Regions from separate parts of the Solibacillus sp. FSL W8-0474 genome, predicted to be linked through region 1. Evidence: riboswitches for the same ligand, from Rfam matches in the RefSeq annotation. Region 1 holds a riboswitch; each other region holds the start of a gene.
What was found. Region 1 has a riboswitch for preQ1 ahead of NYE67_RS02440 (QueT transporter family protein). Riboswitches for the same ligand answer to the same signal wherever they lie in the genome.
Positions count from the first base shown of each region.

Region 1 (4,291 bases):
TCAGGTAAACGTGTTAAATCATTGCCATTAATAATGACGGATCCAAAGTCGGGTGTTAGGGCCCCGGAAATCATATTCATCATTGTCGATTTTCCTGCACCATTACTTCCAATTATTGTGACAAAATCGCCAGGTGCTAAGTGCAAATTAATATTATCCAATGCCATTTTCTCATCGGGTGTTCCTTCGTTAAACACTTTATTGATACTATCCAATTTAAGCAAGGCCATTCCCTCCCTGCTCAACTTTTAATTTTGCCTTTTGTAGTGCCATTCGTTCTTCCAAACGTTTTGCCTTACGTTTCTTTTCTTTATACTTATTAACGATTTGCGGAATTACTAATGCCAAAATAACGATAAATGCTGTTATTAATTTCATATCACCTGAATCCAGCCATTTTACACGCAACGCTAAAGCGTAAATCATACGGTAAATTATTGCCCCGGCAATAACAGCGAAGGTTACGCGTACAATCGATTTAGCACCAAAAATAGCTTCCCCTATAATAACAGAGGCCAAACCGACAACAATCATCCCGATACCTAATCCAACATCCGCAAATTTTGTATATTGCGCAATTAATGCCCCGGACAGTGCAACCATACCGTTTGAAATACCTAACCCTAAAATAACTAATGAATCAGTATTTGCCGAAAAACTGCGAATCATCCGTTTGTTGTCCCCTGTTGCACGAATCGCCAAACCGACTTCCGTTTTTAAGAACCAGTCAACGATAAGCTTAATAATAATCGTCACAACAAGCATAACGGCTAAAATACCCCAAGTTGTTGGCACCGTTGTCATACCCATTGACTTTAAAGCATTTGAGATGACTGAATCAATGCCTAAACTTGCCCAAAAATTATTAAATACTGTAAAAATTGTTTCTGAATTTAAGAGTGGAATATTTGGTCTTGTTACACCCGTATCGGAGCTTAATCCCATAATGCGAAGATTAATAGAATAAAGCGCGATCATCATTAAAATCCCTGCAAGCAGCGGATTGATTTTCCCTTTAGTGTGTAAAATTCCTGTCATACATCCAGCAATAAATCCAGCAACTGTTGCGACCAATGTTGCGAGTATCGGATTATAGCCAAGTACAATCATCATTGCGGCCGTACCTGCACCCGTTACAAAGCTTCCATCAACCGTTAAATCCGGAAAATCCAGCACCCGGAATGTTAAATAAACACCCAGTGCCATAATTGCATAGATGATTCCTTGCTCTACCGACCCAAACAAAGCTGTAAACATCTCGAATCATCTCCTATAATTTTTATCCACTGCACCTTGCGAGCTTATGAGTATCCATTAAAAAGTAGTTAAACGTTAATTCGCGCTAGGACCCTCTAGAATATTAGCCTTGGATTTCATTACGATGACTTTAGGCAGACCTTCTTTGAGGGCACAAGCGCGAATATTTATTCCTGGCTATTTACCAGCATTCAAATTATTGTACTTCTGCTTCCCACTCAGGTTTAACTTCTAAGCCTAAATTTTCTGCAGCCGCTTTATTGATGACTAATTTTAAGTTTGCTGGGTATGCTGCCGGAATTTCAGAAGGAGATTTCCCTTCCAATAAAATTTGAGCTGCCATTTGCCCTGCTTCATAACCGATATCGTAGTAATTAAAACCGTATGCTGCTAACCCGCCACGTGCTACAGAGTCCAATTCACCAACGATTAATGGTAATTTGTTTGCATTTGCTACATCGATAACTGATTCTAATGCATTTACAACTGTGTTATCTGTAATGATGTAATACGCTTCTACTTTACCTAATAATGATTCAGTTGCTTGTTTTACTTCCGCTGATGTTGAAGCAGATGCTTCTACAATTGTAATACCTTCTTTTGCTGCTAATTCTTTAGCAGTTGAAATTTGGGCTACTGAATTTTGCTCTCCAGCGTTATAAACCATCCCGACATTTTTTACACCGAGTTCTTTTAAAAACGCCATTGTTTTTGGCATTGTTTCCGGATGTAAATCAATTGTTCCAGTAACGTTTGCCCCTGGAGTTGCCATTGATTCGATTAATTCCGCACCTACCGCATCGGTTACCGATGTGAAGATAATTGGAATATCAGCAGTTGCACCTTTTGCCGCTTGTGCAGATGGTGTTGAGTTTGCAAAAATCAGGTCTACATTATCGCTTACTAATTGTTGTGCAATTGTCATGTTTGTACTGTTATCTCCATTAGCTGAGTTATCCACATATTCCGCTTTAATTCCTGCATCTTCAATCGCCTTTTTGAATCCTTCTTTTGCAGCATCTAATGATGGGTGCTCTACGATTTGAGTTGTTCCGATTTTAAATGTTTTTGCTTCATCAGTTTGTGCAGACTCTGTTCCTCCGTCACTAGCTGTAGCATTAGTAGCAGTATCTTGCTCTTCTCCACCGCATGCTGCTAAAAGTAAAAGAAGCCCAAATACTAAAAAGGAAAGCTTCGTTAATTTACGTGTCATATAATTTATCCCCCTATTATTCTCTGACGCTTTAAAGCGACGAACTTCATTTGGATGAAGTGTGAATTAAAATTATATTACCTCTTCATTTTCAGATAGTCAATAAGATTTAGAATGTTCAGATATTAAATTGAATTACTCATTATCCCTACATGTTAATTTCGCGCTTTAAACCACTGAATTATATATGTATTATTCAAAATTTTATCATTTGTCAATTTATTGAACTTTGAAGGGAAATTAGTTCTATAATTCTTTACTTTCTTTTTTAATATTGCTATGATTGCAGTTGCTTTGCGTGGTTCGTAACCATCCCACGTTAAAAAACTAGGAGGAATTAATATGAAAGTAAAGTTTCTTGCAACTAGTGCAATTATTGCAGCATTATATATTGCAATAACAATGCTAGTTGCCCCGATTAGTTTTGGACAAGTACAGTTCCGTATTGCCGAAATATTTAATCATCTGATCGCCTTCAACCCCCGTTTTATGCTGGGTGTTGTATTGGGTGTATTTTTTTCCAATTTCCTTATGTCATCTGTCGGTCCAATTGACCTAATTTTTGGCGTAGGACATACTATTCTTACACTTGGTATTTTTATTTTCATCTGTAAGTTTGTAAAAAACATTTGGGCACGTTTAGTTATTAATACGACACTCTTTACGTTTACAATGTTTATCATTGCGGCACAGCTTAACCTAGTGTTGGACTTTCCGTTTTGGGAGACATGGTTATTTGTAGCATTTGGGGAGTTTGTTGTTTTAGCAGTTGGCGCACCTATCATGTACACTTTAAATAAACGACTTGATTTCAAAAAATTGATCTAACATATATCGTTTCACCCACTGGCATTTAGTCGGTGGGTTTTTTGGTTAAGTTTTTTTAGAATTGTTTGACATTTTTATTTTCAGTGTTAGAATAAGCATATTCAAAATATTACATTACGGTAGCAGGTTGCGGGAGCGCGACCACCGTTTCAGTTGAGAAGAGTTTAGTTGAGTAAATTGTTGAATAAGAAGAGTAGCATTTCCCGTTTTGTATAGAGAGCGTATGGCTGGTGAAAATACGTCAAAAGGTAAATGTGAATGGGCCTTATGAAAGCTGCCGGCATTAGTCGGCGGACGGTACCCTGCCGTTATCAGGTTTAAGTGGAGGCTATTTTATAGCTTCAATCGAGGTGGCAACGCGGTGCAGATCGTCCTCAGCAAAAGTTTATTCTTTTGCTGGGGACTTTTTTTATTCCCAAAATTAAAAGGAGTGTGTCGAATGGCAATTCAACAACGTTTTCGTACATCAATGAAAAAAGTGAACGGTGATCTACTGACACCAATCTCCATTTTCCAACGTTTAAAGGGCGAACGAAAATTTCTTTTAGAAAGCTCATCCAAATATGAAGGTAATGGACGCTATTCCTTCATCGGCGTCAATCCAAGAAAAACCTATAGCGGCAACGGACAGCAACTTATTGATAAATCTCATCTATCCAATAGAGAGTACACATATGACGGTGAGCTTATTCAATTGATTAAACAAGTAATGCCGCGCATATCATCACATACCGAATATCCTTTTACAGGCGGGGGGATCGGCTATATTCATGCATTGCAAAAACCATCGCCTGAACTGCAGTTTCATGTTTACGATACACTCGTTATTTTCGATCATTTAACAGACGAGATTGCTGTTTTCCATACGAATATTGAAGCCGAGCAGGAGGAGCCAAATATTGATGTACTGATTGAGCAGTTGTTTACAAGTACAACACCAGAAGAAACATCGTATACCCTAAACCATGTCGAAAATGAACGAAACGGTTATTA
Region 1 covers NZ_JBBOQJ010000001.1:482,369-486,659, reverse strand. Annotated here, with positions in the region: gene NYE67_RS02455 (ABC transporter ATP-binding protein) at 1-224, opposite strand, end outside; gene NYE67_RS02450 (ABC transporter permease) at 217-1,257, opposite strand; gene NYE67_RS02445 (ABC transporter substrate-binding protein) at 1,454-2,470, opposite strand; PreQ1 riboswitch class I at 2,763-2,807, shown strand; gene NYE67_RS02440 (QueT transporter family protein) at 2,813-3,298, shown strand; T-box leader at 3,470-3,677, shown strand; gene NYE67_RS02435 (metal ABC transporter ATP-binding protein) at 3,738-4,291, shown strand, end outside.

Region 2 (4,291 bases), 280 kb from region 1:
CTCCAACTTAATGCACCCCAAATCATCATGACCGGTATAAATACAATAAGTGAAAAGGTCGTGAATGGTAGCAAGAACAGCACGACAGCAAACGAAATGATGACAATAATAATACTTTTAGGAGCACCAATCTTATCTGAAAGTGCGCCTCCAAATGCGCCACCACTCACTGCGGCAATCCCGAATAATAGATAACAAAGACTGATCCAGCTTGAATTCAGGTTAAGCTCCGTTTCCAGAAATGGAGTGAAATATGCATATATTGTATAATGTCCTGCCAGCATAAACATCGTGGCAAGATGGGCTGTACCAATTTTTGAACTGGCAACGGCCTTTAATTGTTGTGAAAGTGGAACGGCCATTTCACCAGGAATGCGCTCTAAATAAATAGAAATCAGGATAAAAGAGCCTACCGATAATATGGCAATCCCTAGGAAAATAACACGCCAACCGAAATAATCGGAAATTAAAATTCCAAGTGGTACACCTAATACAAGCGAAGAACTAATACCCATATAAATAAGACCTAGCGCCTTTGCTCGATGTGTCGGAGCTACAACTTTTGCAGCGATTATTAAAGAGAGCACAGTAATCAGTGATGTACTCATGGCACTTAAAACACGGGCAATCATCATAAAGGTATAATCCGTACTGAAATAAGTCATGATATTACTGATGAAAAATATAAACAACGAAATAAGGTATAACTTTTTCCGTTCGACCTTACTCGTTAAAACTAATAGCACTGGACCGGCAATCGCATAAATAAGAGCGAATACCGTAATTAGCTGCCCGGCACTGCTTATTGAAATATTCAAATCCGTTGCAATAATTGGAAGAATACCGCCAACGATTAATTCAACCAAACCTACAGCAACAGTTGATAATGCGAGTATAATAACTTTGAAATTCATAATCTGCTATACATCCTTTCTGATGAAAAATTTAGAAAATAAAAAAATCCTGATTACAAAAAATGAGATTAATCATTTTCTGTAATCAGGATTTTAAGGTTCCTGGTAGAGACCCTCAAGCCGTATCCTTGAGGTTATACAGTACTATATTACTATATTGTTGTGTAATAAAACGAGCACTTGAATAGTTTACTAGCTTTCATTTGATTTATCAAGTTTTAACTTTGAAATTGATTTCACTTCACTATTAGTAAAGCTATTTTCCTCATAATGACACGGTAGAGGAAGCCGCCAATTATAGTGAATGGCTGACAAACGTATGGTAACTACAATAACAACGATGAGTGTAAGTGCTAGAGGTGAGCTCCAGCCTAGCCAAATAGAGAGGGCACATAGAATCGTTAATATTGCGTGAATTTCTTCCTTCAATGCAAGTGGTTTTCGACCAGCGATCACATCCCGCATGACTCCGCCGCCGACACCAGTAAATAGGGCAGCCAAAATCATCACGCCTAAATTATTGGAATAAACTTCACTCGCCAGCATGGCACCTTGAAGTGCGAAGGAAGCAAGCCCAATTGAATCAAAAAACATTCCCCACCTTCTCCAATGATCAATCCATTTTAGCGGAATTAATACGATGATCATTAATGTTATGAACACTGTTAAAATAGTGGATTGCTCCCACAGTTCAGTAGCAGGAATCCCTATAATTACATTGCGGATTAGCCCTCCTCCAAACGCTGTAATAAAACCTAAAGCAAATACACCTATAAATGAAAATCTCGCTTCAAGCGCGACAAATGCTCCCGTTGCTGCGTATGAAATAATCCCGATAAAATGAAGAACAATCCATGACATCTTTATATAACCTCCTTTAAAATACAAAAAACTCCACCACAAGACGTCTTTTAAAAAGACCTTGTAGTGGAGTAATAAATTAGCAGTGCCTACTAATGAATCAATCCATTTTATAAAATGCAAATAGCGTTCCAACAAAACAATTATTGGAACTCCATTTATTTCTTTTATTATACTATTTTGTTTTAAAAGAACAAGATAGAGAGAGAAGAGTTTATTTTTTTAAAAGTTATATTGTATAGTTTGAATAAACTAGGGGGTTGTACAAATGGGGAAGAAGGAAACCGTTTTTAATGAAATCGTACGAAAAGTACGTAAAGAGCTATATGGAAAAGGACCGGATAGAATTTATACGCATTTCGTGGAGAATATGGCTGTCACGACGATGTACGGCATTTTGACACCTACTGAAAAATTTATTATTCAATCAGAAGAAGGAAAAAAGGTTATTCACAATGCGAGAACCCAAATGATCCAGGAAATTTATAAGCAACAGGTTCCCGAAGGATTGGAGGAGCTCGTCGGATCAAAGCTGCTTCATTTGTTTTCGGATATAAAGGTTGAAGAGGATATGGCTGTATCGGTTTTTATATTTGAAAAGCCAATCGTGTAGGGGAATAGGTACCATATGTTCAATTATTTCTTTACAATGGACTTTATTTCTAATAGAATGAGGAAAGATTAAAATACCTGAGTTGTTCAGGAGAGGTTCATAGCTGATACCCTCTATAAAAAACTATGGATACATGCATATTATGCCATGTCCATATCGGACGTGGCTTTTTTTTATTGCATCCGGTGGTTTTTTATTGATGATACGCTTACCCCCTCCTTTGGATACTTTGGTATGAATGAAGGAGGGGTTTTTCATGTCTAGTAGACACGAAAAAGATGGTTTAGAGGATTTAACGTTATTAGGAAATCAAAATGTAAAATATGCTTTTGAGTATGCACCAGAAGTGTTGGAGTCTGTTAATAATATGCATGTTGGCCGCGATTATTTTGTGAAATTCAATTGTCCGGAGTTTACGAGTCTTTGTCCCATTACACAGCAGCCGGACTTTGCGACGATGTATATTTCGTATATTCCGGATCAAAAAATCGTGGAGAGTAAATCATTAAAATTATATTTATTTAGTTTCCGTAATCATGGCGATTTCCATGAAGACTGCGTGAATATTATTATGAACGATTTAATCAAGCTGTTAGACCCACGCTACATAGAAGTATGGGGTAAATTTACGCCGCGTGGAGGCATTTCAATTGATCCTTGGTGCAATTACGGTCGTCCGGGCACGAAATATGAGGAAATTGCCAACTACCGTTTAATGAACCATGATTTATATCCAGAAAAAATCGACAACCGTTAAAAATTAAATAGACCTTGCAGGTGAAAGAGGTTATTAGCGACCCTCTATAAAAAACTAAGATTAAACAGCACATAATCTTAGTGCTGTTTTTTCGTTTAAAAGGAGCAAAAAGATGAAGGATGGAAAAGCACTCGTCGTATTTAGCGGCGGACAGGATAGTACAACATGTCTGTTTTGGGCATTGAAAAATTTCAAAGCAGTGGAAGTAGTAACATTTGATTACGGACAACGGCATGCATTGGAAATTGAATGCGCTAAAAAGATTGCCGAAGAACAAAATGTACGACACCATATTTTAAATATGGAGTTACTGAATCAGCTCGCACCAAATGCCTTAACACGTGATGATATTCCAGTGGAAGAAGGGGAAGAGGGCGGATTGCCATCAACCTTTGTACCGGGGCGCAACCTATTGTTTTTATCATTTGCCGGTGTGTTGGCAAGCCAAATTGGCGCGAAGCATATTGTCACAGGTGTATGCGAAACGGATTTCAGCGGTTATCCGGACTGTCGCGATATCTTTATAAAATCGTTGAATGTGACACTGAATTTATCAATGGATAGCTCCTTTGTAATTCATACACCGCTTATGTGGATTGATAAAGCTGAAACATGGGCATTAGCCGATGAGCTTGGCGCATTTGAGTATGTAAGAGAGAAAACACTGACATGTTATAACGGCATTATCGCGGATGGATGCGGGGATTGCCCAGCATGTAAGCTGCGATTACAAGGGATGGAAACGTATTTACACTCGAAGGAAACAGGAGAAGTAGTATGATTAGAATTTTATTTTATTTAGTATCTATTGTGACCGCTAACGTTGTAACAGCACGTTTTGCACCGCTTGAATTGGGAATGTTTATTATACCGATGGGTTCATTTTTAATTGGTGCGACATTTATTTTCCGGGATTTAGTGCAAAATAAATTTGGTCGTAAAAAAACATATGGGTTCATCTTACTGGCCTTAGTTTTATCTGCAACTGTATCGTTCTCATTAGGAGATACGTTAATTATTGTAGCTGCATCTGCACTATCTTTTTTAGTTGCTGAAACGGCCGATACAGAAATTTACACACGTTTAAAATTACCGATGGCGTGGCGTGTGTTCTATAGTGGAATTGTTGGAGGATTTTTGGATTCC
Region 2 covers NZ_JBBOQJ010000001.1:198,843-203,133, forward strand. Annotated here, with positions in the region: gene NYE67_RS00955 (MFS transporter) at 1-914, opposite strand, end outside; purine riboswitch at 977-1,076, opposite strand; gene NYE67_RS00960 (trimeric intracellular cation channel family protein) at 1,107-1,775, opposite strand; gene NYE67_RS00965 (DUF2294 domain-containing protein) at 2,044-2,388, shown strand; PreQ1 riboswitch class I at 2,475-2,521, shown strand; gene queF (preQ(1) synthase) at 2,645-3,145, shown strand; gene queC (7-cyano-7-deazaguanine synthase QueC) at 3,258-3,926, shown strand; gene NYE67_RS00980 (VUT family protein) at 3,926-4,291, shown strand, end outside.
Region 2: linked by a shared signal. The riboswitch ahead of queF (preQ(1) synthase) and the one ahead of NYE67_RS02440 (QueT transporter family protein) in region 1 are both predicted to bind preQ1.

Region 3 (4,291 bases), 3.5 Mb from region 1:
CTCACTTATCATTTCTGCATTTATTATATTGCCTGTTGTTGTATTTCTTCGGGAAATGGGCTATATAATTGTAAGTTGGCTTTTTGGTGTAAAAGAACCAAGATTAACAATCGGATCTGGACCAAGATTTATGAAACTTGGGATGTTTGATATTCGTAAAAACTATCATATTTATAGTTGGTTTTCGTATGATGAGTTGAAATATGAAAGCAAGTTTTCCTATATTTGTATTTATTCAGGCCCTATTCTAATTAATCTCTTCTTAGGTCTTACAATCAACTTTTTAATTGCCAATGGCTGGGCAGAAGAATACAAAACATTTTGGGATCGTTTTGTTTTTTATGCCTTTTATTATGTACTGTTTGATATAGTCCCAATGGTTACGTTTAACGGCAAGCCTAATAACGGTATGATTATTTATCAAATGATTAGGTATGGGAAACGTATCGATTCGAGTAACGAACCCTTTCTTCCAGCAACTTCAGATGTAGAGAAAGAATATCAAGAGTATATGAAGAAATATGAGGAAAGTAAAAAACAAGAAAAAGAAAAACCGTAACTTCAGGACTGTTGACATAAATGAAACTTTAATTCGACTACACATTAAAGAAAAGGCCCACAAAATCATCATTTAATTTTGATTAACTTATAATAAAAGAAGAGCCGGTATGACCGAGCTCTTCTCTTGCTAAACACCTCTTTTATTTCCCCAGATAAGGGTATGCAGCTGGGGTAATACCTTCACATTTTTTAATTCTGTATCCATCATTACTTTATCGATTAACTGTTCGTATTTTTCCAATAAATGCTCAACCAATCCTGATGTATTATTAGATGTAATATCATCATTTCCAACTTGAAGATAAAAAGGAGTATTCGGAAATTGAAGGTGTACTTGTTTAGCATAGGCATAATCTTCTTCATTAAAGACCACAATTTTAAGAGAGATACTCTGATTGCTGCTTCTATCTCTAAGCTTTTCCAAAATATAAGAAAGCATAGAAAAGTCAGTCTTCATGCCGGAACTAGGGGGCTTAGGTGAAATTGTTAATTCATCTACTTCATACAACCAATCTTGCCACTTGCTTCCCTGTGTCTCAACGCCAATCTTTATATTATTCTCTTTTAAAACTTTAACAAGCGATTCCAGATTACGCAGTAGTGCAGGATTTCCTCCTGAAATTGTGACAAATGAAAAGCCGTTTCCCCCACGGCGTTTTAACTCTGACCAAATTTCTTGTGCTGTCATTTGAACAATAAGGTGTTTGCCACTGCCATCCCATGTAAAAGATGAGTCACACCAGGAACAAGAATAATCACAGCCAGCTGTGCGTACAAACATAGTCTTCTGACCAACCACCATTCCTTCTCCTTGTATCGTCGGACCAAAAATCTCTAAAACCGGGACTTTACTCAATTTCCATCCACTCCCTTCTTGCTTCGGCATAGCTTGTTGGAGTTTCATATAGCTTAATAAATTCTACTCGTGCCCCTTGAAATCGATGTTCATCAAGCAAGGCTTCATTCAACTTTTCAAAAATCCAGACGACAATATTTTCTGCAGTCGTATTCATCGGTGGCAAAGTCTCATTTAAATAGTGATGATCTAAATAAATCTCTATTTTTTGTTTCCAAATCTCCTTGATGTCACCAAAATCAATTACAATTCCTCGTTCATCGGTATAACCACTCAATCCTAAGACTGCACGATACGTATGACCGTGTAAGTTTTTACATTTGCCCTCATAGTTGTGTAAATGATGAGCTGCATCAAACGTAAATTCTTTGCTAATGAGAACACGTTTTGAATGATATTTTAATTGATTACTCTGGATATCTTCATCAATTTTTTGTAGCTTTTCAACAATTCTAAAATTAGTCATGTATTAAAAACTCCTCCCTGAAAATCTTCCCGACACATTTCAAGAGAGGCACTATGATTCATTCTATTAAAACATATGTAAAAACAGAAAAAGCCACGTCCTTTATGGACATGGCAAGTTGTCATGTTTCCATAGTTTTTTATAGAGGGTATAAGCTATGAACCTCTCCCGTTCAATTCCGGGCATTCTTTTATAAGGACATTCTATATAAAGTATTAGGAAATTTCAAATTTATTATTCCATAAAAAACATTAAATTGTATTTTCAAACAATACTTTCCAATAATTTATTCAATTTTTAAAGGTGTTAGCATATCTTTACCGAATTATTAATATTGTAAAAATTGCAGGATACTTTATTGAGGAAGGTAGCGATTTATGGAGACATTACAAACTTTTCTAAATGATTTCAATAATCAAATGCAAGTATTGCACAATGCTGCGACTGAAGCAGCATGGATGGCTCAAACAACCGGAGACCCTATGTGGGCAGATAAATTGAGTGAAGCTGACACACAATACAATCTTTTATTCTCTTCAAAAGATACCTATGAGAAAACAAAGCAATTTTTAGCAATGGAAAATATTACGGAGACTGAAAAACGTCAGCTTCAACTTTTATTATATGGAATGGAAGCCAACCAACTTCCCGAAGAAGTAATTGCTGATATATCAAAAAGAAGTTCTGAATTAAATTTATTATTTAACACTTACTCCCCTGAGGTGGATGGGAAAACGTATTCTGCGAACGAAATTCGGGAAATATTAATGTATAGCGATGACCAGGAATTACGCAAAAAAGTATGGTTTGCTAGTAAAGAAGTTGGAAAAGTTGTGGAAAAAGGGTTGCTTGAGCTCGTAAAAAAACGCAATGAAGCTGCGCAAATGCTCGGTTATGAGAATCATCATCACATGAGCTTTGCTCTTCAAGAACTTGACCGCGATGAGGTATTTGCTATTTTTAACGACCTCGTTCTTCAATCAGATGAAGCTTACCGCTCGATGAAAAGAGAGCTTGATGAACAATTGTCAGTTAAATTTGGTATTACGCCAGAGGATATACGTCCATGGCATTATATTGACCCCTTTTTCCAAGAAGCACCTCCATCTGAGTTAACAAACACAGACTCTTTCTATAAAGGGAAAGATATTTTAGAGCTTACTACCGATACGTTCAAATCAATGGGTATCGAAATTAACGACTTATATGCAAAAAGCGATTTATTCCCTGGTGATAATAAAAATCCAACTGCTTTTTGTATAGATATGAACCGTGAAGGCGACATTCGTGTCCTTTGTAGCATAGTGGCGGATACGTATTGGATGGAAACAAACCTTCATGAGTTCGGCCATGCAGCTTATTATAAGTATATAGACTCTAACCTCCCATTCCTATTACGCTCTGAAAGTCATATTTTAACAACAGAGTCGATTGCGATGCTATTCGGGAAAATGGGAAAAGATCCCCGCTGGTTAAAACGATTCCTACAAGTAGATGAAGAAACTGTAAATGCGCTCTCTCCTGAACTAGAAAAGTTTCTGCAGTTACAAATGCTAATCGCCGTAAGATGGATTGTGACCTTTGTTCTTTTTGAAAGAGAACTATATGAAAATCCTGATCAGAATTTAAACGCTTTATGGTGGAAAATTGTCCATAAAATTCAGCTTGTCACACCCCCGGATTCAACAGATAATCCAGATTGGGCAGCAAAGATTCACTTTTCACTTGCACCAGTTTATTACCACAACTATCTTCTAGGGGAATTAATGGCTGCACAGCTACTTCGTCATATCGAAACAGAGGTATCTCCGGAATTTTTCACAAAAGAAACGGGGGAAGTTCTTATCAATCAATTTTTTAAACCAGCCGCACTCTATAACTGGAATGATAAAATACGTAATATAACGGGGGAAAGTTTAACCCCCTCTCACTTTGTAGAGATTTATTGTAAAACACAAATAAAAAGTTAATAAGTGAAAAAGGGTAGTTGGGACTATATGGTCTAAACTATCCTTTTTCTATTTCTAATGAAATAATTTGAAGTTTTAAAGTATAAAGCGAACCTTATTATTATTTTAAAAAAATAATTTAATCGTTCTTTATGATTTTTCTAAACTTATTCTCTACTTTACTTAGGTGAAGATATTCTTATTTAATGCAAAAAGTTCTACTTTTTCATTAATTTCATAGGTAGATAGATTTAACATATTTTTGAATATCTGATACTAATTATCAATATTTTAGAATATTTAAAAATTTCGATATTCGAATTGGTTTACCTGTGATAAATTGGAAATGTCATACTAAACTGAAAAGTATGAAAATTAAAGGTGAAGGGGAAATGAGATTTGAGTAAGTTTAAGTTTACGAAGTTCTTTAGTAGTGTTCTAGCCTTCGTTATGGTGCTT
Region 3 covers NZ_JBBOQJ010000001.1:3,969,625-3,973,915, forward strand. Annotated here, with positions in the region: gene NYE67_RS20145 (hypothetical protein) at 1-559, shown strand, start outside; gene queE (7-carboxy-7-deazaguanine synthase QueE) at 689-1,417, opposite strand; gene queD (6-carboxytetrahydropterin synthase QueD) at 1,410-1,883, opposite strand; PreQ1 riboswitch class I at 2,009-2,055, opposite strand; gene NYE67_RS20160 (M2 family metallopeptidase) at 2,261-3,853, shown strand; gene NYE67_RS20165 (S8 family serine peptidase) at 4,232-4,291, shown strand, end outside.
Region 3: linked by a shared signal. The riboswitch ahead of queD (6-carboxytetrahydropterin synthase QueD) and the one ahead of NYE67_RS02440 (QueT transporter family protein) in region 1 are both predicted to bind preQ1.